4 regions of the Comamonas endophytica genome follow, and region 1 is predicted to be linked to each of the others. Evidence: predicted binding sites of a transcription regulator. Region 1 holds the regulator's gene; each other region holds the start of a gene.
The links. The regulator sigma-54, encoded in region 1, starts transcription at its own class of promoters, with help from an activator protein. The targets are predictions, from matches to a motif close to TGGCANGNAANCTGCTTT.
Positions count from the first base shown of each region.

Region 2: the regulator sigma-54 is predicted to act here: its motif matches at 4,840-4,857, upstream of M9799_RS03235 (TorF family putative porin).
Region 3: the regulator sigma-54 is predicted to act here: its motif matches at 5,449-5,466, upstream of nirB (nitrite reductase large subunit NirB).
Region 4: the regulator sigma-54 is predicted to act here: its motif matches at 5,480-5,497, upstream of M9799_RS15155 (CmpA/NrtA family ABC transporter substrate-binding protein).

Region 1 is NZ_CP106881.1:2,098,345-2,105,620, forward strand. Features, by position in the region: gene argS (arginine--tRNA ligase) at 1-1,449, shown strand, start outside; gene M9799_RS09390 (SPOR domain-containing protein) at 1,462-2,133, shown strand; gene M9799_RS09395 (thiol:disulfide interchange protein DsbA/DsbL) at 2,188-2,838, shown strand; gene lptA (lipopolysaccharide transport periplasmic protein LptA) at 3,010-3,633, shown strand; gene lptB (LPS export ABC transporter ATP-binding protein) at 3,645-4,412, shown strand; gene M9799_RS09410 (RNA polymerase factor sigma-54) at 4,456-6,027, shown strand; gene M9799_RS09415 (THUMP domain-containing class I SAM-dependent RNA methyltransferase) at 6,098-7,276, shown strand, end outside.
Region 2 is NZ_CP106881.1:755,225-762,500, forward strand. Features, by position in the region: gene kdpC (potassium-transporting ATPase subunit KdpC) at 1-190, opposite strand, end outside; gene kdpB (potassium-transporting ATPase subunit KdpB) at 201-2,246, opposite strand; gene kdpA (potassium-transporting ATPase subunit KdpA) at 2,257-3,966, opposite strand; gene M9799_RS03235 (TorF family putative porin) at 3,982-4,686, opposite strand; gene M9799_RS03240 (NAD-dependent succinate-semialdehyde dehydrogenase) at 5,128-6,570, opposite strand; gene M9799_RS03245 (hypothetical protein) at 6,866-7,276, shown strand, end outside.
Region 3 is NZ_CP106881.1:3,309,296-3,316,571, reverse strand. Features, by position in the region: gene M9799_RS15120 (GAF domain-containing protein) at 1-528, shown strand, start outside; gene M9799_RS15125 (Bug family tripartite tricarboxylate transporter substrate binding protein) at 1-2, shown strand, start outside; gene M9799_RS15115 (Lrp/AsnC ligand binding domain-containing protein) at 745-1,233, opposite strand; gene putA (trifunctional transcriptional regulator/proline dehydrogenase/L-glutamate gamma-semialdehyde dehydrogenase) at 1,328-5,074, shown strand; gene nirB (nitrite reductase large subunit NirB) at 5,612-7,276, shown strand, end outside.
Region 4 is NZ_CP106881.1:3,322,148-3,329,423, reverse strand. Features, by position in the region: gene M9799_RS15180 (Bug family tripartite tricarboxylate transporter substrate binding protein) at 103-1,104, opposite strand; gene M9799_RS15175 (threonine ammonia-lyase) at 1,202-2,236, opposite strand; gene M9799_RS15170 (N-carbamoyl-D-amino-acid hydrolase) at 2,239-3,237, opposite strand; gene M9799_RS15165 (LysR substrate-binding domain-containing protein) at 3,481-4,464, opposite strand; gene M9799_RS15160 (ANTAR domain-containing response regulator) at 4,611-5,234, shown strand; gene M9799_RS15155 (CmpA/NrtA family ABC transporter substrate-binding protein) at 5,651-6,895, shown strand; gene ntrB (nitrate ABC transporter permease) at 6,936-7,276, shown strand, end outside.

The DNA.
Region 1 (7,276 bases):
GGCCCCGGCTTCCTGAACGTGCGGCTCAAGCCCGCCGCCAAGCAGGAAGTCGTGCGCGAGGTGCTCTCGGCCAAGGAGGCCTTTGGCTTCCAGCCGCGCCGCGCCGAAAAGCTGCTGGTCGAGTTCGTTTCCGCGAACCCCACCGGCCCGCTGCATGTGGGCCATGGCCGCCAGGCCGCGCTCGGCGATGCGCTGTGCAACCTGTTCACGACCCAGGGATGGGACGTGCACCGCGAGTTCTACTACAACGACGCGGGCGTGCAGATCCAGACGCTGACGAACAGCACGCAGCTGCGCGCCAAGGGCTTCAAGCCCGGCGACGAGTGCTGGCCCGTCGATCCCGAGAACCCGGCCAGCAAGGCGTTCTACAACGGCGACTACATCCAGGACATCGCCAACGATTTCCTGGCAAAGAAGACCGTCAAGGCCGACGACCGCGAATTCACCGCCAACGGCGATGTCGAGGACCAGGACAACATCCGCCAGTTCGCCGTGGCTTACCTGCGCAACGAGCAGGACAAGGACCTGCAGGCCTTCAACCTGCGCTTCGACGAGTACTACCTCGAGTCCAGCCTCTACACCTCGGGCCGCGTGGACCGCACGGTCGAGCGCCTGATGGCCAACGGCCATACCTATGAGCTCGATGGCGCGCTGTGGCTCAAGTCGACCGACTACGGAGACGACAAGGACCGGGTCATGCGCAAGCGCGACGGCGGCTACACCTACTTCGTGCCCGATGTGGCCTACCACATCGCCAAGTGGGAGCGCGGCTTCACCAAGGTCATCAACATCCAGGGCACGGACCACCACGGCACGATCGCGCGGGTGCGCGCCGGCCTGCAGGCCGCCGATGTGGGCATCCCCCAGGGCTATCCCGACTACGTGCTGCACACCATGGTGCGCGTGGTGCGCGGCGGCGAGGAGGTCAAGATCAGCAAGCGCGCGGGCTCCTACGTGACGCTGCGCGACCTGATCGAGTGGACCAGCAAGGATGCGGTGCGTTTCTTCCTGCTCAGCCGCAAGCCCGACACCGAGTACACCTTCGACGTCGACCTGGCGGTGGCGCAGAACAACGACAACCCGGTCTATTACGTGCAGTACGCGCATGCGCGCATCTGCTCGGTGCTCAAGGCCTGGGGCGGCGATGCGGCCACGCTCAAGGACGTGGACCTGTCGGCGCTGGAAGGCCCGCAGGCCCAGGCGCTGATGCTGCAGCTGGCCAAGTACCCGGACATGCTCACAGCCGCCGCGCAGGGCAATGCGCCGCACGACGTGACCTTCTACCTGCGCGACCTGGCCGCGGCCTACCACAGCTACTACGATGCGGAGCGCATCCTGGTCGACGACGAAACGGTGAAGCTGGCACGCCTGGCATTGATCAGCGCGACCCGCCAGGTATTGCACAATGGCCTTGCGGTGCTGGGCGTGTCCGCTCCAGAACGCATGTAAACCGATCACATCATGAAGACACAGCAACGCGGCGGCACCGTTCTCGGCATCATTCTCGGCATCATCTTCGGCCTGGGCGCGGCCCTGGGCGTGGCGGTCTATGTCAGCAAGGTGCCGATGCCCTTCCTGAGCAAGGCCAAGAACGCCGACCAGGACGCGGCCGAAGCCAGGAAGAACAAGGACTGGGATCCGAACTCGCCCCTGTACGGCAAGAACCCGGCGCGCATCACAGTGCCGGCGGCACCCGAGGTGGCAGCGCCTGCCGCGGATGGCGTGGCGGCCGCGCCGGCGCCGGATGCAGCGCCGGCGACGACTGCGGCATCGCAACCCGTGGCACCGGTGACGTTGCCGCCCAAGCCCGAGCCCAAGACCAGCACAGCGGGCAAATCCAGCGATCCGCTGGGTGATCTGGTCAAAGCCAAGTCGGCCGAGGCCAGCGCGGCCGAGAGCTTCAATTACTTCGTGCAGGCCGGTGCCTTCCGCAGCCCCTCCGATGCCGAGGCGCAACGCGCCAAGCTGGCGATGCTGGGCTGGGAGTCGCGCGTGAGCGAGCGCGAGCAGAACGGCCGCACGGTGTTCCGCGTGCGCGTGGGTCCTTTCGGCAAGCGCGACGATGCCGAGCAGCTCAAGACCAGGCTCGAGGGCGCAGGCGTGGATTCCGCGCTGGTGCGCGTGCAGCGCTGAACTTTTTGGCGCGCCACCCCTCTGACTTACGAACCGAACCAGGAGTGTTGTTCCATGAAACGCCGTGATTTTTCCCTGGCTGCCGCTGCCGCAGCTTCCGCATCCGCTCTTTCTTTCGTGGCCACGCCCGCGCTGGCCCAGGCTGCGTTCAAGGAAGGCAAGGATTACGCCAAGCTGGGCAAGCCCGTCGCCACCACGGCCGGCGCCGGCAAGGTCGAGGTGCTCGAGTTCTTCTGGTACAGCTGCCCGCATTGCCATTCCTTCGAGCCCGCGTTCGCGGCCTGGAAGTCAGCGGCGCCCGCCGATGTAGTGGTGCAGCGCGTGCCCGTGGGCTTCAACGCCAGCTTCATCCCCCAGCAGAAGCTCTACTACGCGCTGCTGGCCATGGGCAAGCTCGATGAAGTGCACCCCAGGGTGTTCCGTGCGATCCACGTCGAGCGCAACCGCCTGGCCAAGGACGAGGACATCTTCGAATGGGTCGGGAAGCAGGGCGTGGACGTGAACAAGTTCAAGGAAAGCTACAACTCCTTCACGGTCTCCAACCAGGTGCGCAAGGCGACCCAGCTGCAGCAGGAATACAACGTCGAGGGCGTGCCCTCGATCGGCGTGGCCGGCCGCTACTACACCGATGGCACGATGGCTGGCAACATGGCCAACGTGCTGCGCGTGACGGACCATCTGATCGCCCTGAGCCGCAAGGGCTGAGGCCACGCGGGGCCGCGGCCCCTGCATGACGGGCCCGCCTTGCGCGGGCTTTTTTGTGCCTGCTGGCGCCATGGACTTGCCGGGCGGGGCCATCCACGCACGGGGTTCCAGGCGGTGCCTGGGATTTAATGGGTCACACGCCCTACAATGGTCGCAAGATTCGTGCCCTCCATGAAAAAACGCCTACTTCCCCTTCTCCTGCTTTCAGCCCTTGCCTGCGGCGCGGTGCAGGCCGAAAGAGCCGATCGCAACAAGCCCATGAACATCGAGGCCGATGCGCTGCGCCACGATGAACTGCAGCAGACCAGCGTCTTCACCGGCAACGTGGTGATGACCAAGGGCTCGATCGTGCTGCGCGGCGCGCAGTTGGACGTGCGCCAGGATGCCCAGGGCTACCAGTTCGGCACGGTGAAGGCCGAGGCGGGCAAGCGCGCCTTCTTCCGGCAAAAGCGCGATACCCAGCCGGGGCAACCCGATGAATTCGTCGAGGGCGAGGCCGAGGTCATCGAATACGACGGCAAGGCCGACAACGTCCGGCTGATCCGCCGCGGCGAACTGCGCCGCCTGCGCGGAACGGCGCTGACCGACGAGATCACCGGCGCGGTCATCGTCTACAACAACCTGACCGATGTGTTCACCGTGGACGGCCAGGCCCGTGCTCCGGGTGGCGCCACCGGCGCCGCATCCGGCGGGCGCGTGCGCGCCGTGCTTGCCCCCAAGGAGCTGCCGCCGGCCGCGGCGCCCGCGCCGGCCACGAACCTTCGGCCCAGCACCACCCTTCCCTCGAACCAGTGAGCGGCGCTTCCGTGAACGCAACCTCCCCGCAGCCCGAATCCAGCCGCCTCGAAGTCAAGCATCTGGCCAAGTCCTACGGCAGCCGCAAGGTGGTCAAGGACGTCTCGCTGGCGGTGCAGAAGGGCGAGGTCGTGGGATTGCTCGGCCCCAACGGCGCCGGCAAGACCACTTCCTTCTACATGATCGTCGGCCTGGTGCGCTGCGATGCCGGCGACATCTTCATCGACGACCAGGCGGTCGGCAACATGCCGATCCACCAGCGCTCGCGCCTGGGGCTGTCGTACCTGCCGCAGGAAGCATCGATCTTCCGCAAGCTCAGCGTGGAGGACAACGTGCGCGCCGTGCTCGAGCTGCAGCGCGACGAGCAGGGCCGGCCCCTGACCCGCGACGAGATCGAGCGCCGCCTGCTGGCGCTGCTGCAGGAACTGCGCGTGGACCATCTGCGCGCCTCGCCCGCGCTGGCGCTGTCGGGCGGCGAGCGCCGGCGCGTCGAGATCGCGCGCGCGCTGGCCACGCAGCCGCGCTTCATCCTGCTGGACGAACCCTTTGCCGGCATCGACCCGATTGCCGTCATCGAGATCCAGCGCATCATCGGCTTCCTCAAGGCACGCGGCATCGGCGTGCTGATCACCGACCACAACGTGCGCGAGACCCTGGGCATCTGCGACCACGCCTTCATCATCAGCGACGGCCATGTGCTGGCCCAGGGCACGCCCGCCGAGATCGTCGAGAACGCCGACGTGCGCCGGGTGTACCTCGGCGAGCACTTCAGGATGTGAGCGCCATGTCCATCAGCCTGTGCCGGTTCGGAGGGGAACGCCGTTGAAGCCGGGTCTGTCGCTACGGGTATCGCAACACCTCGCCCTCACGCCGCAGTTGCAGCAATCGATCTGGCTGCTCCAGCTCTCGACGCTGGAGCTGAGCCAGGAAGTCGAGCACATGCTCGACGACAACCCCTTTCTCGAACGCACCACGGAAGAAGCCGAGCGCGAGGAATTCGGCCTGGCGCAGTCCGACGTGCCGGCGCAGCGCGACGACTATGCCGAGGATGCGCAGCATGCGTCGGCAGAGATGTCGGGCAGCAGTGGCGATGCCGACGCCGGCGAGGTCACTGCGCCGGCCGATGCCGCGCCCGATTGGGAAGGCGACGGCAGCAGCGATCTCGCGCCCGATGACAGCGAGTGGGGCGGCGAGGCGCGCGCGCGCAATGGCAGCAGCGAGGACGACGCCGAGGCCCAGGACCTGGCGCACGGCCACGAGTCGCTGACCGATCACCTGCACCGCCAGGCGCTGTCGCTCAGGCTGGGCGAGGTCGATCGCGCGGCGCTGCGCTTTCTCATCGAGTCGCTCGATGACCATGGCTATCTGGAGGATTCGCTCGAGGAACTGGCCGCGGGACTGGCCGGCGCGGATGCACTGGAGGAGCAGGAGGAACTGGTGCACCGCTTCACGGTGGCGCTGCGCCTGCTGCAGTCGCTCGAGCCGGTGGGCGTGGGAGCGCGCAACCTGGCCGAATGCCTGACCCTGCAGCTGCAGCACCTCGCGGCGCAGGACGACGACCAGACCGACGAGGCCACCGTGCAGACCGCGCTGCGCATCTGCGCGCAGCCCATGGACCTGCTGGCGCGCCGCGACGTGCGCCGCCTGATGCAGGCCTGCGCGGCCAGCGAGGAGCGCGTGCGCGCGGCCATGGCGCTGATCGCGCGGCTCGAGCCGCGGCCCGGGCGGCGCTTTGCCGACGTGGAGCGCAACCTGGTCGTGCCCGACGTGATCGTGCGCAAGATGGCGCGCAGCCGCGGCGACGGCCAGCCGCAGTTCAGCGTGCAGCTCAATCCCGAGGTGATGCCGCGGCTGCGCGTGCATGACATCTATGCCAACGCGCTGCGCGGCCACAAGGGCAGCGAGGGGCACGCGGCGCTGCAGCAGCGGCTGCAGGAGGCGCGCTGGTTCATCAAGAACATCCAGCAGCGCTTCGACACCATCCTGCGCGTGTCGCAGGCCATCGTGCAGCGGCAGAGGAACTTCTTCACCCATGGCGAGCTGGCGATGCGCCCGCTGGTGCTGCGCGACATCGCCGACGAGCTGGGGCTGCATGAATCGACCATCAGCCGCGTGACCACGGCCAAGTACATGGCCACGCCGATGGGCACCTACGAGCTCAAGTATTTCTTCGGCTCGGGCCTGGGCACGGAGACCGGCGGCAATGCCTCGAGCACGGCGGTGCGCGCGCTGATCAAGCAGTTCGTCGCGGCCGAGAATCCGCTCAAGCCTCTCTCGGACAGCCAGCTGGCCGAAATGCTCAAGGAGCAGGGCATCGAATGCGCGCGCCGCACCGTCGCCAAGTACCGCGACGTGCTGAAGATCGCGCCGGCCAATCTGCGCAAGTCGCTATAGCGCGCGGGGCCGGCAAGATGCCCTCCAATGCGCGCATTTGACGGCAAACGCGTATCCTTGGCGCCCTGCTATGAACCAACTGCAACTGTTTTTGCCCTGCGCCGCCGGCGTGGAGGACTATCTGGCCGACGAGGCCCACCGCATCACGGGCCTGACCGGGCACGACCTGCTGGTCGGGCGCGGCGGCGTGATGCTGCGCGCCTCGTGGCGCGACGCGCTGCTGCTGAACCTGCACAGCCGCCTGGCGCAGCGCGTGCTGGTGCAGCTTTCGACCTCGATGTACCGCAACGAGAACGACCTGTACCGCGCGGCCAGCGAGGTGGCTTGGGAGATCTGGTTCAGCCCGCGCGAGAGCTTCAAGATCGAGTTCACCTCGCAGCACAGCCCGCTGACCAGCCTGAATTTCGCGGCGCTGCGCGTCAAGGACGCGATTGCCGACCGCTTCCGCGCCAAGACCGGCGTGCGTCCCGATGTCGAGACGCGCTACCCGGACGTGCGCGTGCACCTGCACCTGACCACGGACGAGGCGACGATCTACATCGACACCTCGGGCGAGGCGCTGTTCAAGCGCGGCTGGCGCGAGGACAAGGGCGATGCGCCGCTCAAGGAAACGCTGGCCGCGGCAATGATTGCCGCGACCGGCTGGGACCCGCATGGCGACAATCCGCAGCCGCTGTACGACCCCTGCTGCGGCAGCGGCACGGTGGTCATCGAGGCGGCGCAGATCGCCTGCCGCATTCCGCCGGGCATCCAGCGCCGCTTTGCCTTCGAGAAGCTGGTGCCGTTCCAGCCGCATGTCTGGGAAGCGATCCTGCGCCAGGCCGAGGCGGCGATCTGCGAGAGTCCGGTCGGCATCTACGGCTCCGATGTCTCCCACCGCATGGTGGATTTTGCCGAACGCAATGCCGAGCGCGCGGGCGTGGCCAGCGCCGTGAACCTGCGCGGCGGCGACGCGCTGCAGCGCATGCCGCCGAGCGAGCAGCCCGGCGTGATGGTGCTCAACCCGCCCTATGGCGAGCGCATCGCCGCGGCCGGCTCGGCCGGGCGCAACGCGGCCGAGCGCATGGGCCAGGTCGAACGGGCCGGGCGCGAGACCGCGCAGACCGAGGATGGCGTCGAGTTCTTCGGCCAGTTGGCATCCCACTGGAAGAAGAACTACAGCGGCTGGCAGGCCTGGATGCTCACGCCCGACCTGAAGCTGCCCGGCAAGATGCGCCTCAAGGAGTCGCGCCGCGTGCCGCTGTGGAAC
Region 2 (7,276 bases), 1.3 Mb from region 1:
CCAGCGAATACAGGAAGCCGAAACCGGCCAGCGTTATCACGCCGAGCCCCAGCGCGCCGCGCAGCAGCCCGGCCGTGGAAGTGGCGGGCTGCTGCGCCAGCTCCTGGCGCAGGCTGCGCGCGGGCGTCTCGCCCGAAAGACTCGCTGGATGGCTTGCCGTATGGCTTGCCGAATGGCTTGGAATGCTCATGACAGGAACCTCACAGGGAGAACAGCGCCGACAGCACGATGTCGATCAGCTTGATGGCAATGAAGGGCAGCACCAGCCCGCCCAGGCCGTACACCAGCATGTTGTTGCGCAGCAGCTCGGTCGCGCTCGCGGGCTTGAAGCGCACGCCGCGCAGCGCCAGCGGAATCAGCAGCGGGATGATCACGGCGTTGAAGATCAGCGCCGACAGCACCGCGCTCGAGGGGCTCGACAGCTGCATGACGTTCAGCGCCGCCATCTGGGGAATCGCCACCGCGAACAGCGCCGGCAGGATGGCGAAGTACTTCGACACGTCATTGGCCAGCGAGAAGGTGGTGAGCGCGCCGCGCGTGATCAGCTGCTGCTTGCCGATCTCCACCACCGCCAGCAGCTTGGTCGGATCGGAATCCAGATCGACCATATTGCCGGCCTCCTTGGCCGCCTGCGTGCCCGAGTTCATTGCCAGCCCGATATCGGCCTGGGCCAGCGCGGGCGCGTCGTTGGTGCCGTCGCCGACCATCGCCACCAGCCGGCCCTCGGCCTGCTCGGCGCGGATGCGCGCCAGCTTGTCCTCCGGGCGCGCCTCGGCGATGTAGTCGTCGACCCCGGCCTCGGCCGCGATGTGCGCCGCCGTGAGCTTGTTGTCGCCGGTGATCATCACCGTCTTGATGCCCATCCCGCGCAGCCGCGCGAAGCGCTCCCTGATGCCGTGCTTGATCACGTCGGACAGCTCGATCACGCCCAGCGCCTGGCGCCCGTCGCTCACCACCAGCGGCGTGGCGCCGGAGCGCGCGACCTGCGCGGCACGCGCCTCGATCTCGGCCGGTACCTGGCCGCCGAGCGACTGCACATGCGCGGCGATGGCCGCCAGCGCGCCCTTGCGGATCACGCGCTCGCCCAGGTCCACCCCGGACATGCGCGTCTGCGCCGAGAACGGCACGAAGCGCGCACCCTGCGGATCCATGTCCTGCGCTTCCTGCGCGCCCTTCTCGCGCGCCAGCCGCACCACCGACTTGCCCTCGGGCGTCGGATCGGCCAGCGAGGCCAGCAGCGCCGCCTGGCGCAGCAGTGCGCCATCCACGCCGGGCATGGCATGGAAGGCCGTCGCCTGGCGGTCGCCATGGGTGATGGTGCCGGTCTTGTCGAGCAGCAGCACATCCACGTCGCCGGCCACTTCCACCGCCTTGCCGGACTTGGCCAGCACATTGGCCTGGAGGGCGCGGTTCATGCCGGCAATGCCGATGGCCGGCAGCAGCCCGCCGATGGTGGTGGGGATCAGGCACACCAGCAGCGCGATCAGCAGCACCAGATTGACCTCGACACCGACGAAGCCGCCAATGAAGGGCAGTGTCGCCACCACGATGGCAAAGGTCAGCGTCATCACCATCAGCAGGATGCCCAGCGCGATCTCGTTGGGCGTCTTCTGCCGGTTGGAGCCTTCGACCAGCGCGATCATGCGGTCCAGGAAGCTGTGGCCCGGCTCGGCCGTCACCCGCACCACGATGCGGTCGGACAGCACCTGGGTGCCGCCGATCACGCCCGAGCGGTCGGTGCCGGCCTCGCGCAGCACGGGTGCCGACTCACCGGTCACCGCGGCTTCGTTGATGGTCGCCAGCCCCTGCTCGATCTCGCCGTCTGCGGGCACCAGCTGCCCGGCCTCGACCAGCACCAGGTCGCCCGGACGCAGCTCGGCCGCAGGCACGCTTTCCTCGTGGCCCTGCGCGTCGATGCGCCGCGCCATCAGGTCCTTGCGCGCGCGCCGCAGCGACGCCGCCTGGCCGCGCCCGCGCGACTCGGCGACGGCCTCGGCGTAGTTGCCGAACAGCACGGTGAAGAACAGGATGCCCGTGACGGCCCAGCCGAAGCCGGGCGAAGCCAGCCCGGCGAGCGTCGCCGCGCCGGTGGCCAGCGTGCCGGCCCAGACCACGGCCATGACCGGGTTCTTGATGATGTGTTGCGGGGAAAGCTTGACAAAGGCTGCCGCGAGCGCGGCCCGCAGGCCCTGCCCGGCGCTCTCGGCCGGGCGTTCTGCGCGTTGCATCGAATCGGTATGGATCATGGAATTTCCTTCAGCGCGCCAGCAGTTGCATCAAGGCCAGATGGTCGGCAACGGGGCCCAGCACCAGCACCGGCATGAACTGCAGCAGCGTGAGAATGAGGACGATGCCGGTCAGCGTGAGCGCGAAGGTGGGGGTCTCCACCTGCAGGCTGCCCGGGCTTTCGGGGGCGCGGCGCTTGCGCGCCAGCATCGCGGCAATGGCCAGCGGGATCAGCAGCGCCGGATAGCGGCCCGCCGCCAGCACGAAGGCGGTGGACAGGTTCCACCAGGGCGTGGCATCGCCCAGCCCCTCGAAGCCCGAGCCGTTGTTGGCAAACGCCGAGACATACTCGTAGAACACCTGGCTGATGCCATGGAAGCCCGGGTTGGAGTTGCCCGCCAGGCCAGGCACGGCCAGCGCCACCGCGGTGAAGCCCAGGATTACCAGCGGCTGCCACAGCACCAGCACCGCCAGCAGCTTGACCTCGGGCCCTTCGATCTTGCGGCCGAAGAGCTCGGGCGTGCGGCCCGTCATCAGCCCGGCGATGAACACGCTCAGCAGCAGATAGACGATGAATTGCTGCAGCCCGCAGCCGACCCCGCCCCAGATCGAATTGATCAGCATGTTCGACATGGCCACCAGCCCGGTCAGCGGCGCGGCCGAGTCCAGCATCATGTTCACGGAGCCATTGTTGACCTGCGTGGTCGTTGCCGCCCACAGCGCCGAGGCCTCGGCGCCCAGGCGCACTTCCTTGCCCTCCATCAGCGCGATGTCCACGGCCGTGGCGGAATGGCCTTCGGACCACAACGCCAGCCCGGTCGAGGCGACCGACATGCAAAGCATCGTGCCGAAGACCATCGCGCCAAAGCGGCGCCGGCCGGTGAACGGGCCGACCATGAAGATGATCGCCACCGGAATCAGCGCGATGGCCAGCTGCTGCAGGAAATTCGACAGCGGTGTCGGGTTCTCCAGCGCCACCGTGCTGTTCGGGCCGTACCAGCCGCCGCCATTGCTGCCCAGCTGCTTGATGGCGACCATCGGCGCCACCGGTCCCAGCGGAATCTTCTGCTCGCGCAGTTCGGCCGTGGCTTCGACGGGGCTGGCCACCGGGCCGGCCGCCAGCGTCGCCGGCACGCCCTGCCAGCTCAGCAGCGCGGACAGGGCCAGGCACAGCGGCAGCACGCAGCGCAATGTGGCGCGCACGACGTCGGCCCAGTAATTGCCCACATCGATTTCCACGGATGCATCCGTGGCAGCTGCCGCCTGGCGCCCGCCGAACAGCCCGCGCAGCGTGGCCGCGACCACCGCCAGCCCCATGACGGGCGTGACCACCTGCAGGCCGACGATGCCGCACATCTGCGCCAGATAGGACAGCTGTGCCTGGCCGGAGTAGTGCTGCTGGTTGGTGTTCGTGAGAAAGGACACCATGGTGTGCAGCGCCAGGTCCCAGGACATGTTGGGCACGCCGTCGGGGTTCAGCGGCAGCCAGGCCTGGGTCATGAACAGCGCCCAGACCAGCAGCGCCAGCACCAGGTTGCTCAGCAGGAAGGCGCCGGCATAGCCGCGCCAGTTCATGCCGATCTGCGGGCGCGTGCCCAGCAGGCGATAGATCGGCCGTTCGATCCAGCCGAACAGCCAGTCGCCGCGCATGGGCGCGCCGCGCATCACGGCCGCGAGGTAGTGGCCCAGCGGCCAGCCCAGGGCCACCGCGAGCACGAGAAACAAGGCAAATTCCATCATGGCAGGCTCCGCGTTTCAGAAGGACGCCTGCAGCGCCAGCTCGGCGCGGCTGCCGGCCATGCCGGTGAACAGGCGCCTGGCGGCCGAATCGGTTCCATGCAGCGTCAGGCGGGCCTCGAAGGGCGCCTTGAAGGCCCACACCACGCCGACCGCGCCATGCGTGTAGCTGTCCGCATAGCGGCTCTCGAGCACATAGCGCGCAACGCTGGCTTCCACGCGCCACTGCTCGCTGATCGGCACGCGCGCGCCCAACTGCAAATAGGTGCCGCGGCTGCGGCTGGCCATGGCGTTGTCGGAGTGGCCCACGGCCAGCCAATAGTTGTCGCGCCAGGTCGCGCTGGCATTGAGCTCGTTCCAGTTCAGGCGGGTGTGGGCCGAGGGATATTGGTAGCGCAGCAGATACAGGTCCACAGCCCAGTCTTCCGCCACCTTGCCGCTCCAGCCCGCGGCCAGATCGAACTCCGAGCGCGCCCCGTTGTCTGGCGCGAACTTGACGTTCGAGCCCCAGACCGAGGCATAGAAACCCGAGCCGTGCGTGTATCTGAGGCCGCCTTGCAACGCCGGCTCCTCGCGGGTCTGCGAGGAGCCGCGCCAGACATAATCCGAAGTCAGCGCCACGGTGCCCGACCACTGGGCGGATGCCTGGCCCGACAGCGCGCACAGCAATATGCCGGCTGAAAGGAGCGCGCCCTCCCGAATGCTTTGATTAGCGAAACGCATAGAAATTTGACGAATCTTGCTGGCGAAATAGCCAGCTCGAAGTATTCGCCGCAGCTGCGTAAATTCTCTATGCATGGACCTGCGTCCGGCATAAATTCTGCGTAAATTCCGCGCGCTCCCGTGCCCTCGATGGAGGTTTTGCGCACGCGAATTTACGCCGAATTTATGACATGCCGGCCCACGCCGTGCCAAGCTGCTGGCCCGGATATATTGAAAGCCGAGCGATGCATTACCTCATACAGGACGTGATTTTCATTTCACTGGTCCTGATTGGATTCCTGGCGATATTCCAGGGCGCACAGATCCTGATGCGATGGATCGACGTGCATCGGGAAAAACTCCGGGCCAAGCCCGAAGTGAATCATCAGCCCCGATAGAAGAAAAGCGGCAGGCAGGACCTGCGCCCTGCCTGCCGCCTTGAGCCGCTGATCGCTGCGCCGCTCAGATGCCGGTGACCGCAACGACCTTGCTGACCAGGTGCTCTTCCAGCGCCTCGTGGCCGCCTTCGGTGCCCAGGCCCGAATCCTTGACGCCGCCAAAAGGCAGCTCGGCCGTGGGCGCGGCGGGCTGGTTGATCCACAGCATGCCGGTTTCCACGCGGTCGGACAGCGTCTGCACGTTCTTGAACGAACGCGTGAACGCATAGGCCGACAGGCCATAGCTCAGGCGGTTGGCTTCGGCGATGGCTTCGTCCAGCGCCTTGAAGGTGCGCATGCCGGCAATGGGGCCGAAGGGCTCTTCGTTGAACAGCATCGAGTCCATCGACGGGTTCACCACCAGCGTCGGCGCGAAGAAGTTGCCCACATCGCCGATGCGCTTGCCGCCGGTGACGATGTCGCCGCCCTTGGCCTCGACGTCGGCGATGATCTTCTGCATCGACTGCAGGCGGCGCTCGTTGACCAGCGGGCCGAGCTTGGTATCGGATTCCAGGCCGTCGCCGACCTTCAGGCCTTCGGAGAAGGACACATAGGCCTGCTGGAAGTCGCGCGCCAGCGATTCATGCACCAGGTAGCGCGTGGGCGCGATGCAGACCTGGCCGGCGTTGCGGTACTTGGCGGCACCAATGGCCTTGACGGCGACCTCTACGTCGGCGTCCTCGGCAACGATCACCGGCGCGTGGCCGCCCAGCTCCATGACCACCTTCTTCATGTGCGCGCCGGCCTTGGCGGCCAGCTGCTTGCCCACGGCCGTCGAGCCGGTGAAGGTGACGAAGCGGATGACGGGATGCGCGATCAGGTAGTCCGAGATCTCGGCCGGGTCGCCATAGACCAGGCCCACCACGCCTTCGGGCACGCCGGCATCGACGAAGCACTGCAGGAAGGCTGCGGGCGAAGCCGGAGTTTCCTCGGGGGCCTTGACCAGGAAGGAGCAGCCGGTGGCCAGCGCCGGGCCGATCTTGCGCGAGATCTGGTTGAGCGGGAAGTTCCAGGGCGTGAAGGCAGCGACCGGGCCGATGGGCTGCTTGAGCACCATCTGGTGGCTGGCAAGGTTGGCGCCCTGCACGATGCGGCCATGGATGCGGCGGCCTTCGTCGGCGAACCATTCGGTCATGGCCGCGCAGGCCAGCGCTTCGGTGCGGGCCTCGGCCAGCGGTTTGCCCTGCTCCAGCGTCATCAGCGTGGCGATCTGGTCGGCGCGCTCGCGCACCAGGGCCGCGGCCGCGCGCATGATGCGCTGGCGCTCGACGGGAGAGGTCGCGCGCCAGACTTCGAAGCCCTTTTGCGCGGCCGCCAGGGCCTGGTCCAGGTCCTTGATGCCGGCGTGCGCCACCCGGCCGATTTCCTTGCCCGTCGCGGGATTGATCACGGGGTCGGTGCGGCCGTCGGCGGCATCCTGCCACTGGTTGTTGATCAGGAGACGGGTATCTGCGTAACTGGAACTCATGAAAATCCTCTTTGGAAAGATAGCGGGAGGGCATGCTCGCGCGGCAAGCGCGATCCAACGCCCTTTTTAGCGCAGAACGCATGTCGCCCGCCAGCGTTCGCCGGCTTTTTTCGCGTTCGAGCAGCGGATTGCTTGGCTTTTTTGCAGGACGGTGCCGACAGCAACGCGCAACCTGAACTGGCAAGGATCCGGGACATTCCTGAAGAACTTATCGACACACCCTTTGCCACCATCGCAAGGGCGGCCACCTAAGGCCACACAAACATTTCCATCCCTTTTTTGTTCAGGACCGAAAATGAAGCACCTCCAACCGATGCGCAAGAAATTCTTCTACCTCGCCACCGCCAGCCTGGCCCTGGCCCTGGTGGGCTGCGGCGGCGGCAACGACGATGATCCGGAGCCCAGCGGCGAGACCGGCGTGCTGCGCATCTCCAACTCCACCGACCCCAACATCAACGGCTTCTACGGCACGACCAACGTCGGCCTGACGGGCGTCAAGGACACCGGCACGGCCGGCCCGAACGAGTGCGCGTTCAACTTCGACAACGTGACCAAAGTCTCGGGCGACCGCACGCTGGGCATCCGCGGCGACATCCGCTATGCCTACACGGAAGGCACCAACACCACGCCCGCACTGCGTGGCGACCACGTCAAGATCGGCGACACCACCTTCAACTTCGTGAAGGAAGGCACCAACCTCGAGCGC
Region 3 (7,276 bases), 1.2 Mb from region 1:
GACGCCCTGTTGACGTTGCCGGCCTCGGCCGTCCAGGCGCTGTGCCGCGAACTGCCGCGCGCGCCGGGACTCGACGCCGCGATGCAGGTGATCGAGCGCGTGCGCCAGGAGCTGCTGGGCGATGGTCTGCTCACGGTGAACCACGTCGAGTGGCCCGCGGCCGGGAAGCAGGCGGAGATCATCGACCTGCAGCGCATCTGGTCCTCGCGCCCGGCCGAATACCCGGTCGCCGGCCGCAAGCGCAAGCAGCTCACGCCCTGGACGCGCCAGCTGCTGCTGTCCAGCGAGATCTTCATTGGCGAGGGCCCCGAGGCGCTGGCGCAGGTGTTCGACGACAACCGGCTGATCCTGTCGATGGGGTTGCGGTCGGTGATGAATGTGCCGCTGGTGGGCGCCGACGGCCGGTGCTTCGCGACTTTCAATGTGCTGGGGCCGCAGGACCCCTGGACAGAAGTCGAGAAGATGCAGATCGAGGTGCTGGCGGCGTTTGCGCGCGTAGTTGTGGCGGATTGCGTTCGCAAGCTATAGGACAGGACGTCCATCCTTCGATCCTTCGACAGGCTCAGGATCAGGACGAACGGTTAACATCCACCGAGCGCCCTCAGCTTGCTAACGGGAGACGGATTTGACCGTTCGCCCTCAGCTTGCCAACGGGAGACGGATTTGACCGTTCGCCCTGAGCTTGTCGAAGGGTGAAGGGCCAGCTCACAAGCTCTACCCCGGCCTCATCCAGGGCACCGCCCCCTAAACCCCCCGCAAATGCAGATGCGAGGAGTTCTTCACCTCCTCCATCACCGCATAGGTGCGCGTCTCCCGCACCCCCGGCAGCTGCCAAAGCACATTGCCGGCAAACACCCGGTAGGCGTTCATGTCGGCGCTGCGCGTCTTCAGCAGGTAGTCGAAGCCCCCGGCGACCATGTGGCACTCCATGATTTCCGGCTGCAGCTGCACCGCCACCTTGAACTCCTCGAACACATTGGGCGTGGTGCGGTCCAGCAGCACCTCGACGAACACCAGCATCCCCGCATCCAGTTTGATGGGGTTGAGCCGCGCCTCGTAGCCCAGGATGAAGCCCTCGCGCGTGAGGCGCTGCACGCGCGCCAGCGTGGCGGTGGGCGACAGGCTGATGGCCTCGGCCAGCTTGAGGTTGGACAGGCGGCCATCGCTTTGCAGCAGCGAAAGGATGCGCAGGTCCATGCGGTCGAGCTGCTGCGGTGTCGGGTCGGTATCCATCGGTAGTTATTTATGCGGCGCAGTGAGGAAATTTCGAACGAATATTCTAGTCAGCTCGATGCAACATTGCCGCATCCACTAATTTGTCGACATCATGTCTCTCAACTCCGCCCCGGTCCCCCGTCCCGCCTTCGTCGAACAGCTGCCTGCAGCGAGCGAAGCGCTGCGCCAGGCCATCACCGACACGACGCGCCTGCCGGAATCCGAAGCCGTCACCCGCCTGTTGCCGCTGGCCCGCGCCAGTGCCGCCGATGCCCAGGCCACCGATGCCCTGGCGCTGCAGCTGGCGCGCGGGCTGCGCGAGCGCAAGACCGCCAGCGGCCGTGCGGGCCTGGTGCAGGGCCTGCTGCAGGAATATTCGCTGTCTTCGAGCGAGGGCGTGGCGCTGATGTGCCTGGCCGAGGCGCTGCTGCGCATTCCCGATACCGCCACGCGCGATGCGCTGATCCGCGACAAGATCGCCGAGGGCGACTGGCGCCAGCATCTGGGCCGCAGCCCCTCGCTGTTCGTCAACGCCGCGACCTGGGGCCTGCTGCTGACGGGCCGGCTGGTCGCGACGCACAGCGAGACCGGCCTATCGAATACGCTGGCGCGCCTGATCGGCAAGGGCGGCGAGCCGCTGATCCGCAAGGGCGTGGACATGGCCATGCGCGTGATGGGCGAGCAGTTCGTTGCCGGCGAGACCATCGACAGCGCACTGCAGCATGCGCGCGGCCTGGAGGAAAAAGGCTTTCGCTACTCCTATGACATGCTCGGCGAAGCCGCGCTGACCGAGCACGATGCGCAGCGCTACCTGGCCGACTACCGCCAGGCCATCGATGCGATCGGCCAGGCCGCCGGCGGCGCGGGCATCCAGGCCGGCCCGGGCATCTCGATCAAGCTGTCGGCGCTGCACCCGCGCTACAGCCGGGCGCAGTATGCGCGCGTCATGGACGAGCTCTATCCGCGCGTGCTGCAGCTGGCCGTGCAGGCCAAGGGCTACGACATCGGCCTGAACATCGACGCCGAGGAAGCCGACCGCCTGGAGCTGTCGCTGGACCTGCTCGAGCGCCTGTGCTTCGAGCCCCAGCTGGCCGGCTGGCAGGGCATCGGCTTTGTCGTGCAGGCCTACCAGAAGCGCTGCCCGCAGGTCATCGATTTCATGATCGACCTGGCACGCCGCAGCGGCCACCGGCTGATGGTCCGCCTGGTCAAGGGCGCCTACTGGGACAGCGAGATCAAGCGCGCCCAGGTCGACGGCCAGGACGGCTATCCGGTCTACACGCGCAAGCCCCATACCGACCTCGCCTACCTGGCCTGCGCGCGCAAGCTGCTGGCGGCGCCCGACGCCGTGTTCCCGCAGTTCGCCACGCACAACGCACACACCGTCGCCGCCATCCACCAGATGGCCGATCCGGCGCGCTATACCGCCGGGCAGTATGAATTCCAGTGCCTGCACGGCATGGGCGAGCCGCTGTACGAACAGGTCGTCGCGCAGCTGGGCCGCCCCTGCCGCATCTATGCGCCCGTGGGCACGCATGAAACGCTGCTGGCCTACCTGGTGCGCCGGCTGCTGGAAAACGGCGCCAACACCTCCTTCGTGAACCGCATTGCCGACCCCGCGCTGCCGCTGGAGTCGCTGGTCGAAGACCCGGTGCGCACGGTGGAGCGCATGGCCGACGCGGACGGCCAGCTCGGCGCGCCGCACCCCGCCATTCCCCTGCCCGTGGCGCTCTATGGCACGGCGCGCGCCAACTCGCGCGGCCTGGATCTGTCCAATGAAAACACGCTGCAGGTCTTGGCCCATGCCCTGCAGGCACCTACCGACTGGTCCGCAGTCCCGATGCTGGCGCCCGGCATTGCCGTGACGGCGGCACCCGCTGCATTCGAGGGCGCCAGCGTGGAGATACGCAACCCCGCGGATCTGCGCGATCTGGTGGGTCGGGTGCGGGAAGCGTCTTCGCATGAAGTCGAGCATGCGCTTGCCGCCGCCGAGCAGGCCGCCGGTGCCTGGGCTGCCACAGCCCCTGCCGAGCGCGCAGCCATGCTCGAGCGTGCCGCCGATCTGCTGGAAGCCGACATGGCGCAGCTGATTGCCCTGCTGGCGCGCGAAGCCGGCAAGACCGCCGCCAACGCCATTGCCGAAGTGCGCGAAGCCGTGGACTTCCTGCGCTTCTATGCGGGCCAGGCACGCGCCGACCTGGTGGCCGGCAGCCATCTGCCGCTGGGCCCGGTGGTCTGCATCAGCCCCTGGAATTTCCCGCTGGCCATTTTCCTGGGCCAGATCAGCGCTGCCGTGGCCGCCGGCAATCCGGTGCTGGCCAAGCCCGCAGAACAGACCCCGCTGGTGGCCGCGCATGCAGTGCGGCGGCTGTGGGACGCAGGCATTCCGCAGGCCGTGGTGCAGCTCCTGCCCGGCCAGGGCGAAACCGTGGGCGCGACGCTGGTCGGCGACGCGCGCGTGCAGGGCGTGCTGTTCACGGGTTCCACCGATGTGGCGCGCATCCTGCAGAAGTCGCTGGCAACGCGCCTGGGCCGCAACGGCCAGCCGATCCCGCTGGTTGCCGAGACCGGCGGCCAGAACGCGATGATCGTGGATTCGTCGGCATTGGCCGAGCAGGTGGTGGCCGATGTCGTGGCCTCGGCCTTCGACAGCGCGGGCCAGCGCTGCTCGGCGCTGCGCGTGCTGTGCCTGCAGGAGGACTGCGCCGAGCGCACCATCGAGATGCTGCAGGGCGCCATGGCGCAAAGCCGCATCGGCAACCCCGGCCAGCTGGCCGTGGACGTAGGCCCGGTGATCGACGCCCAGGCGCGCGACGGCATCGAGGACCACATTGCCGCCATGCAGGCCAAGGGCCGCAAGGTGCTGCGCACCGGCTGGCAGATCGACGCCGAGGCGCTGGCGCGAGGCACCTTCGTGCTGCCGACGCTGATCGAGCTCGACTCCATTGCCGAGCTCCAGCGCGAGATCTTCGGCCCGGTGCTGCACGTGGTGCGCTATCGCCGCAGCAACCTGCCGCAGCTGCTCGAGCAGATCAACGCCACGGGCTACGGCCTCACGCTGGGCCTGCACACGCGCATCGACGAAACCATCGCCCAGGTGGTGGGCGCCGCACACGCGGGCAATGTCTATGTGAACCGCAACATGGTGGGCGCCGTGGTCGGCGTGCAGCCCTTTGGCGGCGAAGGCCTGTCGGGCACCGGCCCGAAGGCCGGCGGCCCGCTGTATCTCTACCGCCTGCTGTCGCAGCGTCCGGGCGATGTGCTGCAGCAAGCCATGCCGCAGGGCGCGCAGGAGATCGATACCTCGGCGCACTGGCGCGCGGGCGCGGCATTGGGCGAACTGCAGCGCTGGGCCGAAGGCTCGGGCCTGAACGAGCTGGCCTCGGCCTGCGCGCGCTTCCAGTCGCTGGTGCCGCGCCAGGCCGCGCAGACGCTGCCGGGCCCGACGGGCGAGCGCAATGTCTACACGCTGGTCCCGCGCGAAGCCGTGCTGTGCCTGGCCGAAGGCGACCAGGCCCGGCTGGTCCAGCTGGCGGCGGTGCTGGCGGTGGGCAGCCGCGCCATCTGGCCCGCCGATACCCAGCCCCTGTTCGCGCGCCTGCCCCAGGCCGTGCGCCAGTCCATTGCGCTGGTGCCCGACTGGACGGCCTCCGAAGTGGCTTTCGACGCCGTGCTGCACCATGGCTCGGCGATCGGCCTGCAGCAGATCCAGCAGGCGGTTGCCGCCCGCAAGGGGCCGATTGCCGGCATCACCTCCACGCTGCACGACGTGCCGCTGGAGCGGCTGGTGATGGAACGCGCGCTGAGCGTGAACACGGCGGCGGCGGGGGGGAACGCGAGTCTGATGACGATTGCTTGAGGGGACTTCCTCGGGGTCGAGTCGCGTCGCATCACGACGGCTTGGGGCGAGCGGTAGGTCAGGCCGCCCACCCTTCGACAGGCTCAGGGCGAGCGGGGGCCCAGGGGCCCAGGGGCCAAGGGGACCGGGGGCCGGGGGACCGGGGGCCCAGGGGCCGGGGGCCAGGGGCACCGAGGCGGGCAGGTTTTAGTCCGTTCGTCCTGATCCTGAGCCTGTCGAAGGATCGAAGGATGACGGGCCTGTCCTCAAGAAATAGCATGGATTTTCCACGTCCACAAATGCATTTTCCTCACCGCGCACCCAAAAGCAGCATCCACCTCCCCATAGCGGTGCATAACCAACGCACCCCAAACCACCTCTGCGCGTAACCGCCCTGGCCCGCAACTTGCTTAACCCATCCCGTGGCCACCGAAGGCCACAAAGGGTTTCGGTGCAACGGTGGACCTGAACCCATGACGAAGGCGTCTTTCCCCACAGCCAGGCTGTGCAGGGACAGGCGCCTTTTTTGTTTTCAGCACTGCCCACGAAAGACAAGCAATGAAGAAATCCAGACTGGTCATGGTCGGCAATGGAATGGCGGGCGTGCGCGCGCTCGAGGAGCTGCTCAAGCTCGCGCCCGACATGTACGACATCACCGTGTTCGGAGCTGAGCCGCACCCGAACTACAACCGCATCATGCTGTCGCCGCTGCTCGCCGGCGAGCAGACGCTCGAGCAGATCGTGCTCAACGACTGGAACTGGTACACCGACAACGCGATCACGCTGCATGCGGGCTTCACCGTCACGAGGATCGACCGCCAGACGCGCACCGTGCACGCCGTCAACGCTGCGGGCGAGGAACTCAGTGCCCCCTACGACCGGCTGATCATGGCCACCGGCTCGAATGCCTTCATCCTGCCGATTCCCGGCAGCCGGCTGCAGGGGGTGCTGGGCTACCGCGACATTGCCGATACCCAGGCCATGATCGATGCCTCCACGCAATACCGCCACGCGGTGGTCATCGGCGGCGGCCTGCTGGGGCTCGAAGCCGCCAACGGGCTGGTGAAGCGCGGCATGCAGGTCACGGTGGTGCATGTGAACGAATGGCTGATGGAGCGCCAGCTCGACGAGGCGGCCGCCAGGCTGCTGCGCAAGTCGCTGCAGGAGCGCGGCATGCAGTTCCTCATGGGCGCGCAGACGCAGGAACTGCTGGGCAACGATGCGGGCCGCGTGCGCGCCGTGCGCTTCAAAGACGGCAGCGAGGTGCCGGCGGATCTGGTGGTCATGGCCGTGGGCATCCGCCCCAATACCGCACTGGCCGAATCGGCGCGGCTGCATGTCGACCGCGGCATCGTCGTGCACGACACGCTGCAGACCACGACCGACCCGCGCATCTACGCGGTGGGCGAATGCGCGGCGCACCGCGGCGTGGCCTACGGGCTGGTGGCGCCGCTGTTCGAGCAGGGCAAGGTGCTGGCGAACCATCTGGCGGAACTGGGCATCAGCCGCTATGAAGGCTCCGTCACCTCGACCAAGCTCAAGGTCACGGGCATCGACCTGTTCTCCGCCGGCAACTTCCAGGGCTCGGCGGAGACCGAGGAAATCGTGCTCAGCGACCCGATCGGCGGCGTGTACAAGAAGCTGGTGATCGCCGACGACAAGCTGGTCGGCGCCTGCCTCTATGGCGACACGGTGGACGGAAGCTGGTACTTCAAGCTGCTGCGCGAGGGCAAGAGCATCGCCGGCATCCGCGACCGGCTGATGTTCGGCGAATCCAACCTGGGCGACAGCGGCCACGAGGGCCACAGCAAGGCCGCCGCCATGGCCGACGGCGACGAGGTCTGCGGCTGCAACGGCATCACCAAGGGCAGCATCTGCAAGGCCATCAAGGACAAGGGCCTGTTCACGCTGGAAGAGGTGCGCAAGCACACCAAGGCCAGCGCCAGCTGCGGCTCGTGCACCGGGCTGGTCGAGCAGATCATCATGTTCACCGCCGGCGGCGACTATTCCGCCAAGCCCAGGCTCAAGGCGATGTGCGGCTGCACGGAGCACGGCCACCAGGTGGTGCGCGACGCCATCCGCGCCAACAAGCTGCTGAGCATCCCCGAAGTCTACCGCTTCATGGACTGGAGCACGCCCAACGGCTGCGCCAGCTGCCGCCCGGCGATCAACTACTACCTGCTGAGCACCTGGCCCAAGGAGGCCAAGGACGACCCGCAAAGC
Region 4 (7,276 bases), 1.2 Mb from region 1:
CGCAGGCAACCACACGGGCCAAGCCGGCATGGCGCCCGCTGGTTCAGGCATGGCGGCCGCCCCATTCAGCATGCGCCCTGCCCATCCCGCTTCACGCCTGGATCAATCCAGCGTCGCGCCCGAGCGGCGGATGACATCGGCCCAGACCGGGCGTTCTTTCTTTGCCAACTCGAACAGCGCCTGGCGCGGACCCACATGCACCTCGTAGGCCTGGGCATTGAGCTGCTGCTTGACGGCAGGCGAAGACAATGCCTTGTTGAATGCCGCGTTCAGGAAGTCCAGCACCTTCGCATCGACACCCGCCGGCGCAACGTAGCCGTTCCAGGCCACGGCCTGGTAGTTGGCCAGGCCGCTTTCGGCCAGCGTGGGCAGATGCGGCAGCCGGGGGTCGCGCATGGCGCCGGTGACGGCCAGCGCCACGGCTTTGTCGCCCTTGAGATGCGGCGCGATCGAAGTGATGTTCTCGAACACCACATCCACCTCCCCGCGCAGCAGCGCCAGGTCGGCCTCGAGGCCGCCCTTGTAGGGAATGTGCACGATGGACACCCCGGCCATGCTCTTGAACATCTCCGCGCTCAGATGGCCCGTCGTGCCGTTGCCGCCCGAGGCCACCGTCAGCTTGCCGGGCTGCTGCTTCGCCAGCGCCACCAGCCCCGCGACGTCTTTCACGCCCAGGCTGCTGCGCACGGCCAGCACGTTCTGCACCGAGCCGATCAGGGCCACCGGCGCCAGCTGCTTGTCGGCGTCATAGGGCAGCTTCTTGTACAGAGACTGGTTGATGGCCAGCGTCGCCACATTGGCGAAGCCGATGGTGTAGCCGTCGGCCGGCGCATTGGCCACGGCCTGGGTGCCGATGATGCCGGAGGCGCCCACGCGGTTCATCACCACCACCGGCTGGCCGATGTCGCGGCTCACCGCCTCGGCCAGCAGGCGCGAGACCATGTCGGGCGTCGTGCCAGCGTTGAAGGGCACGATCAGCGTGATCGGCTTGTCGGGAAACGCTGCCTGCGCATGGCCGCACAGTGCCAGCGCGGCCAGGGGTGCGGCCAGGCTCTTGAGCAGCAGGCGGCGCGAAGGCAGGGAGGAAAAGGAAAAACGCAACATGTTGGGGACTTTCTGGAACGCGGTGAACACAGGGTTTGCAGTCTCCTGGGCCGGGCTGCACCGCTGGGCGGTGGCGCCGGCCTCGTTGTTCTGGTCTTCAGGCATCGGTCTTGGCCATCACGGCCTGCAGCAGCGCCATGTCGACATTGCCGCCGGACAGCACGATCACGGCGCTGCGCCCTTCAAGCCGCAGCTTGCCAGCCAGCAAAGCCGCCAGCGCCACGCTGCCGCCGGGCTCGACCACCAGGTGCAGCTCCTCGAGCGCAAAGCGCATGGCGCGCGCCACTTCGTCATCGCTCACGGCCACGGCTGCGCTGAGCAGCGGCTGGTTGATGGCAAAGGGCAGCTCGGCCGGCGTGGCGGCCTGCAGCGCGTCGCACAGCGTGCGCGCGCCCGCGGCGTTGCTCTCGCGCCGGCCGCTCGCGAGCGAGCGCACGGTATCGTCGAAGGCCGCGGGCTCGACGGCCACGCGGCGTGCGCCCGGGCTGAGCGCATCGAGCGCCAGGCAGCAGCCGGCCATCAGGCCGCCGCCGCCGCAGGGGGCGGCAAACAGGCCCAGTGCGCCGCGCACCTCGGCCGGCAGGTCTTCCAGCGCCTCGAGTGCCACCGTGCCCTGGGCAGCAAGCACCTGCGGATGGTCGCCGGGCGGCACCAGCGTGCCGCCGGTCTCGGCCAGCAGGCGCATGCCGATGTCCTCGCGGCTTTGCTTTTCGCGGTCGTAATGCACGACCTGCGCGCCCTGGGCCAGCGCACGCGCAATCTTGTTCTTCGGCGCATCGACAGGCATGACGATGGTCGCCGGCACGCCCAGCTGGCGCGCGGCCCAGGCAATGGCCTGGCCATGGTTGCCCGTCGAATAGGCGACCACGCCGCGCGCGCGCTGCTCGGCGTTCAGCGCCAGCAGCGCATTGAAGGCGCCGCGCAGCTTGAACGAGCCCGTGGTCTGCAGGTTCTCGGCCTTGAGCCAGACCGGGCCGCCGGCAATGGCATCGAGCGCGGCCGAACGCAGCAGCGGCGTGCGCTGCACATGCGGCGCGATCGCCTGCGCCGCGGCCTGGACATCGGCAAAGCGCGGCACGGCCATCGCGCCGAGCATGGCGTGCTCTATGGAGGTGGGAAGCGAAGCGGCCATCATCACACCTCGCCCTGGCCCGGCTGCCATACGGCAGGTGCGCTGCTGCCGGTCTGCGATGCGAGACGCTGGTAGGCTTCGAGGCGGCGGTGCTGCGCGAAGTTGAAGATGGTGGTGCGGCCCAGCTCGCACATCGCCAGGTTGCAGTCGGCCACCACCAGTTCGTCATCCCAGCTGGTGGCCATGGCCATGATCTCGCCTTGCGGGTTGACGATGATCGAGTGGCCCATGAGCTCGAAACCGTCCTCGTTGCCGGCCTTGGCCACCCCCACGCCAAAGGTCGCGTTCTGGTAGCAGCCCGCCTGTATCGACAGCTGCGAATGGAAGTTGCGCAGATGGTGCGCCTCGAAGCCGCGGTTTTCCTGGTTCACGGCCGGCGTGTTGTAGCCCAGCATGGTCAGCTCGACCTGCTGCAGTCCCAGCTCGCGCCAGGCCTCGGGCCAGCGGCGGTCGTTGCAGATCAGCATGCCCAGGTTCACGCCATCGACCGGGCCCACGGGCGCCCGCACCACCGGGAAGCCCAGGTTGCCGACCTCGAAATAGCGCTTTTCCAGATGCTGCACCTTGCGCAGCGTGGAGAATTCCTTGTGGCCCGGCAGATGGATCTTGCGGTACTTCAGCACGATCTCGCCCGAGGGTGCGATCACCACCGAGGTATTGAAGCGGCGCTTGCGCAGCACGCCGTTCTCGTCGGGCTCATGGGCGATTTCCGCATACCCCAGATAGCAGGTCAGGCCGTAGCGGCGGATGGCATCGAACAGCGGCTGCGTTGCCGGCGAGGGCAGCGTCTGCTCGTACCAGCCATCGGCCTCGTCGAGGTCCTCCACATACCAGCGCGGAAAGAAGGTGGTGAAGGCGAGCTCCGGGAACACCACGACATGCGCGCCCTTGCGGTGCGCCTGTTCGAGCAGGCGCACCATGCGCGCCACGACCACATCGCGGCCTTCGGCTTTCTGGATCGGGCCAAGCTGGGCAGCGGCCACGGTGATGAGACGTTTCATAGCGGTCATTCAAGTGAATCTGGCGCCATCATCGGCAGCGCGGCGCGCACCGCCAAATACGCCAGAACCACCTTTGCAGCCCGCCGGAAAATGCCTCGACCGCGGCGCAAGTGTTTGTTGCGCAAGGGATTTGTCCAACCCCGGCACTGGCTTCAGCTGCCCTGCCCTTAACCTGTGGTTATGGGTTTGCGACAAAAGGTGATGTGCCCTGCCCGCGGCCGTGCAATGGCGGCAACGGCGCTTTCAGGCCCGGTGCACCAGAACGCGCGCGGTGTCGTGCACCCCGGGCGCGGGCACCGCATCCCGCCCCTCTTCCTTGAGCAACCGCTTGACGGTGGCCAGGAATTCCTTGGCCATTGCCGACAGCGGGCTGGTGTTGGCATGGATCTGGTAGATGCGATGCGAGAGCATGGGCCGCAGTGGCTTGAGCACCACGCCGTCCTGGCTCGGGCGGCGCGCGCCAAAGGCCTCGATCAGCGCCACGCCCACGCCGGCGCGCACCAGGCCCATGGCCTCGGGCGTGGAGCGGATCTCCACATCGGCGCGCAGCGCCAGCCCGGCAGCGGCGAAGAAGTCCGCGGCCAGGTTGCCGAAGGGGGTGTCGCCACCATAGCTGATGAAGGTCTGGCCCAGCAGATCGGCCGCGCCCACGGACTCGGCCTGCGCCAGCGGATGGCGCTCGGGCACCGCGCATTCGATGAAACCCTGGCCGATGGCGCGCGCCGCGACGTTCGCGCTCGGCGGCGCGGGCATCGAGGAGATCGCCAGATCGGCATGTCCCAGCAGCACATGCGGCAGCAGCGCATCGAAGGGCAGCGGCCGGTACTTGATGCGCACCTCGGGGTAGCGCGCGCGAAAGCGCCGGATGGCGACGGGCATCAGCCATTCGGCATAGCTCGGGCTGGAGACCAGCGACAGCTCGCCATGCGTGCCCACCGCCATGTCGGCGGCCAGCGTGTTGAAGCGGCGCACGCCATCGATGATGCCCTGCACCTCGCAAAACAGCCGCTGCGCCTCGGGCGTGGGTTGCAGCCGTCCGCGCACGCGCTCGAACATCAGCATGCGCAGCCGGCTCTCGGCCGTCGCCAGCATGCGGCTCACGGCGGGCTGCGACACGCACAGCATGCGCGCGGCGCCGCTGAGCGTGCCGGCCAGCATGATGGCGTGGAAGACTTCGATCTGCCGCAGGTTCAGCGGCACGGGTGGGGATAAAGGGGTGGCGGACATGGGACAGGCCTGGGGCGGGAACACCTGGAATCGCAAGCAAGGAGCACGCCAAAGGTGCAGCACAGGGCCTTTCCACTGCGCGCCCCAGCGACGTAACGCAACGAAACAAGACACCGAATGGCATTTTTCTTGCTTGTCGAACACCCATGACTCAATCCCTGCGCATCGTGGTCATCGTCCCGGACCCGCTTCTCGCCGACGAGCAGGAGCATGCCGAGCAGCAGCTCGAAAGATCACGCTCGCTGCGCATGGGCCTGCTCGAGGCCCAATACGATGTGGTGGCCACGCTGCCTGCCGATGTCTTCCTGCACGAGCGCATCGCGCAGCTGCACCCCGACCTGATCATCGTCGACGCCGAAAGCGAGGCGCGCGATGCGCTGGAGCATGTGGTCATGGCCACGCGTGGCGAGCGCCGCCCGATCGTGCTGTTCACCAACGACCCCGACACCACCCATGTACCCGATGCGGTGGCCGCGGGCGTATGCGCCTATATCGTCGAGGGGCTGTCGCCGCAGCGCATCCGCCCGATCCTGCAGGTGGCGATGGCGCGCTTCCAGCACGAGCAGTCGCTGCGCGCCGAGCTGCAGAACGCGCGCGACGAGCTCAAGGACCGCAAGACCATCGACCGCGCCAAGGGCATCCTGATGCAGCGCCAGGCGCTGAGCGAAAAGGAGGCCTACGACCGCCTGCGCAAGCTTGCAATGGACAAGGGCGTCAAGATGGTGCAGATCGCGCAGAGGATGATTGACGCGGCGGAGTTGCTGGGTTGAAGCTGCATCGACATCCTTCGGCAGGCTCAGGACGAACGGGTCATTTCCGTTCGTGCTGAGCTTGTCGAAGCATGAGCGGCCACGCCACGAATAGAGCGCGCTTTTCACGCCCCAACTCAGCACACACGCACGGTAATGGCGCATCGTCCAATCCATCGTGGGGCCGACACTGGATGGCACTCCGCCCCGCTCGCTCCTTGCTTCGCCTGCTATCGTTTTAATAGACCCCAAGACACTCCACTGCCTGGCACCGAACTTGCTTGAAGCTATCCAGGGTCAATGAAGACCCACCGACCGGCATTCAACGATCGATTGCCGCTCACCGGACAAAGGCGTCCCCATCCCAGTGCCCAGGCCCCGCCTGGACGCGTGATGTGGACGCCTTTTTTTTGCCACTTTTTTTGCCGAGACTGCATATGCCCGACCTGATGAAAGCCGGACTCCAGCGCCGCACCGTATTGCAAGCCGCGACCGTGGGCGCCGCGGGGATCTCCCCCGCGCTGCGCGCGCTGGTGCATGCCCAGGGCTCGGACGCACCCGAGAAGAAGGAAGTGAAGATCGGCTTCATTCCGCTCACCGACTGCGCCAGCGTGGTGATGGCCTCGGTGCTGGGCATCGACCAGAAATACGGCGTCAAGATCATTCCCACCAAGGAAGCGAGCTGGGCCGGCGTGCGCGACAAGCTGGTCAATGGCGAGCTCGACTGCGCGCATGTGCTCTATGGCCTGGTCTACGGCGTGCATCTGGGCATTGGCGGGCCGAAGAAGGACATGGCCGTGCTGATGAACCTGAACAACAACGGCCAGGCCATCACGCTGGCCAAGAAGCTCGCCGACAAGGGCGCCGTCAACGGCGCGGGCCTGGCCAGGCTGATGGCCAGCGAGAAGCGCGAATACACCTTCGCGCAGACCTTCCCCACCGGCACGCATGCAATGTGGCTGTACTACTGGCTCGCAGCCAACGGCATCAATCCGATGAAGGAGGCCAAGGTCATCACCGTGCCGCCGCCGCAGATGGTGGCCAACATGCGCGTCGGCAACATGGACGGCTTCTGCGTCGGCGAGCCATGGAACCACCGCGCGATCATGGACGGCATCGGCGTCACGGCCGCCACCACCCAGGAAATCTGGAAGGACCATCCCGAGAAGGTGCTGGGCTGCACGGCCGAATTCGCCGACAAGTACCCGAACACCGCGCGCGCCGTCACCGCCGCCATTCTCGAGGCCGGACGCTGGATCGATGCCAGCATGGCCAACAAGAGCCGGATGGCCGAAACCATTGCCGCCAAGTCCTATGTGAACACCAGCGTCGATGCGATCAACCAGCGCATCCTGGGCCGCTACCAGAACGGCATGGGCAAGACCTGGGACGACCCCGACCACATGAAGTTCTACAACGAGGGCGCGGTGAACTTCCCCTACCTCTCGGACGGCATGTGGTTCCTCACGCAGCACAAGCGCTGGGGCCTGCTCAAGGACCATCCGGACTATCTCGCGGTGGCGAAGTCCATCAACCGCATCGAGCTCTACAAGCAGGCGGCCACGGCCTCGAAGACGCCGCTGCCCAAGGGCGACCTGCGCAGCAGCAAGCTCATCGACGGCGTGGTGTGGGACGGCACGCAGCCACAACGGTACGCCGACGGTTTCAAGATCAAGGCCTGAGCCCGGCGCCGGCCCCTGCCTCCCATCCAAGGAAAGCACGATGAACACACAGATCCTGTCGCCCGCGGCCGCGCCGCTGCGCCCTGCCCGCCCGGCCGAGCCCGTGGAATCCGCTGCCACCGAGCCCACGCTGCTGGCCAAGGCGCCTGTGCAAGCCGGCGCCCGGCCGCCCAGCCGGCTGGCGCCCCATGTCCAGCAAGCGGTGCGCGCCACCGTGCCGCCGCTGCTGGGCCTGGCGCTGCTGGTGCTGGCCTGGGCCGGCATCTCGATAGCCACGAGCCAGAGCATTCCCGGCCCGGCCGCCACCTTCGACCAGGCCGTCGAGCTGTTTAGCGATCCGTTCTACAGCAACGGCCCGAACGACCAGGGCGTGGGCTGGAA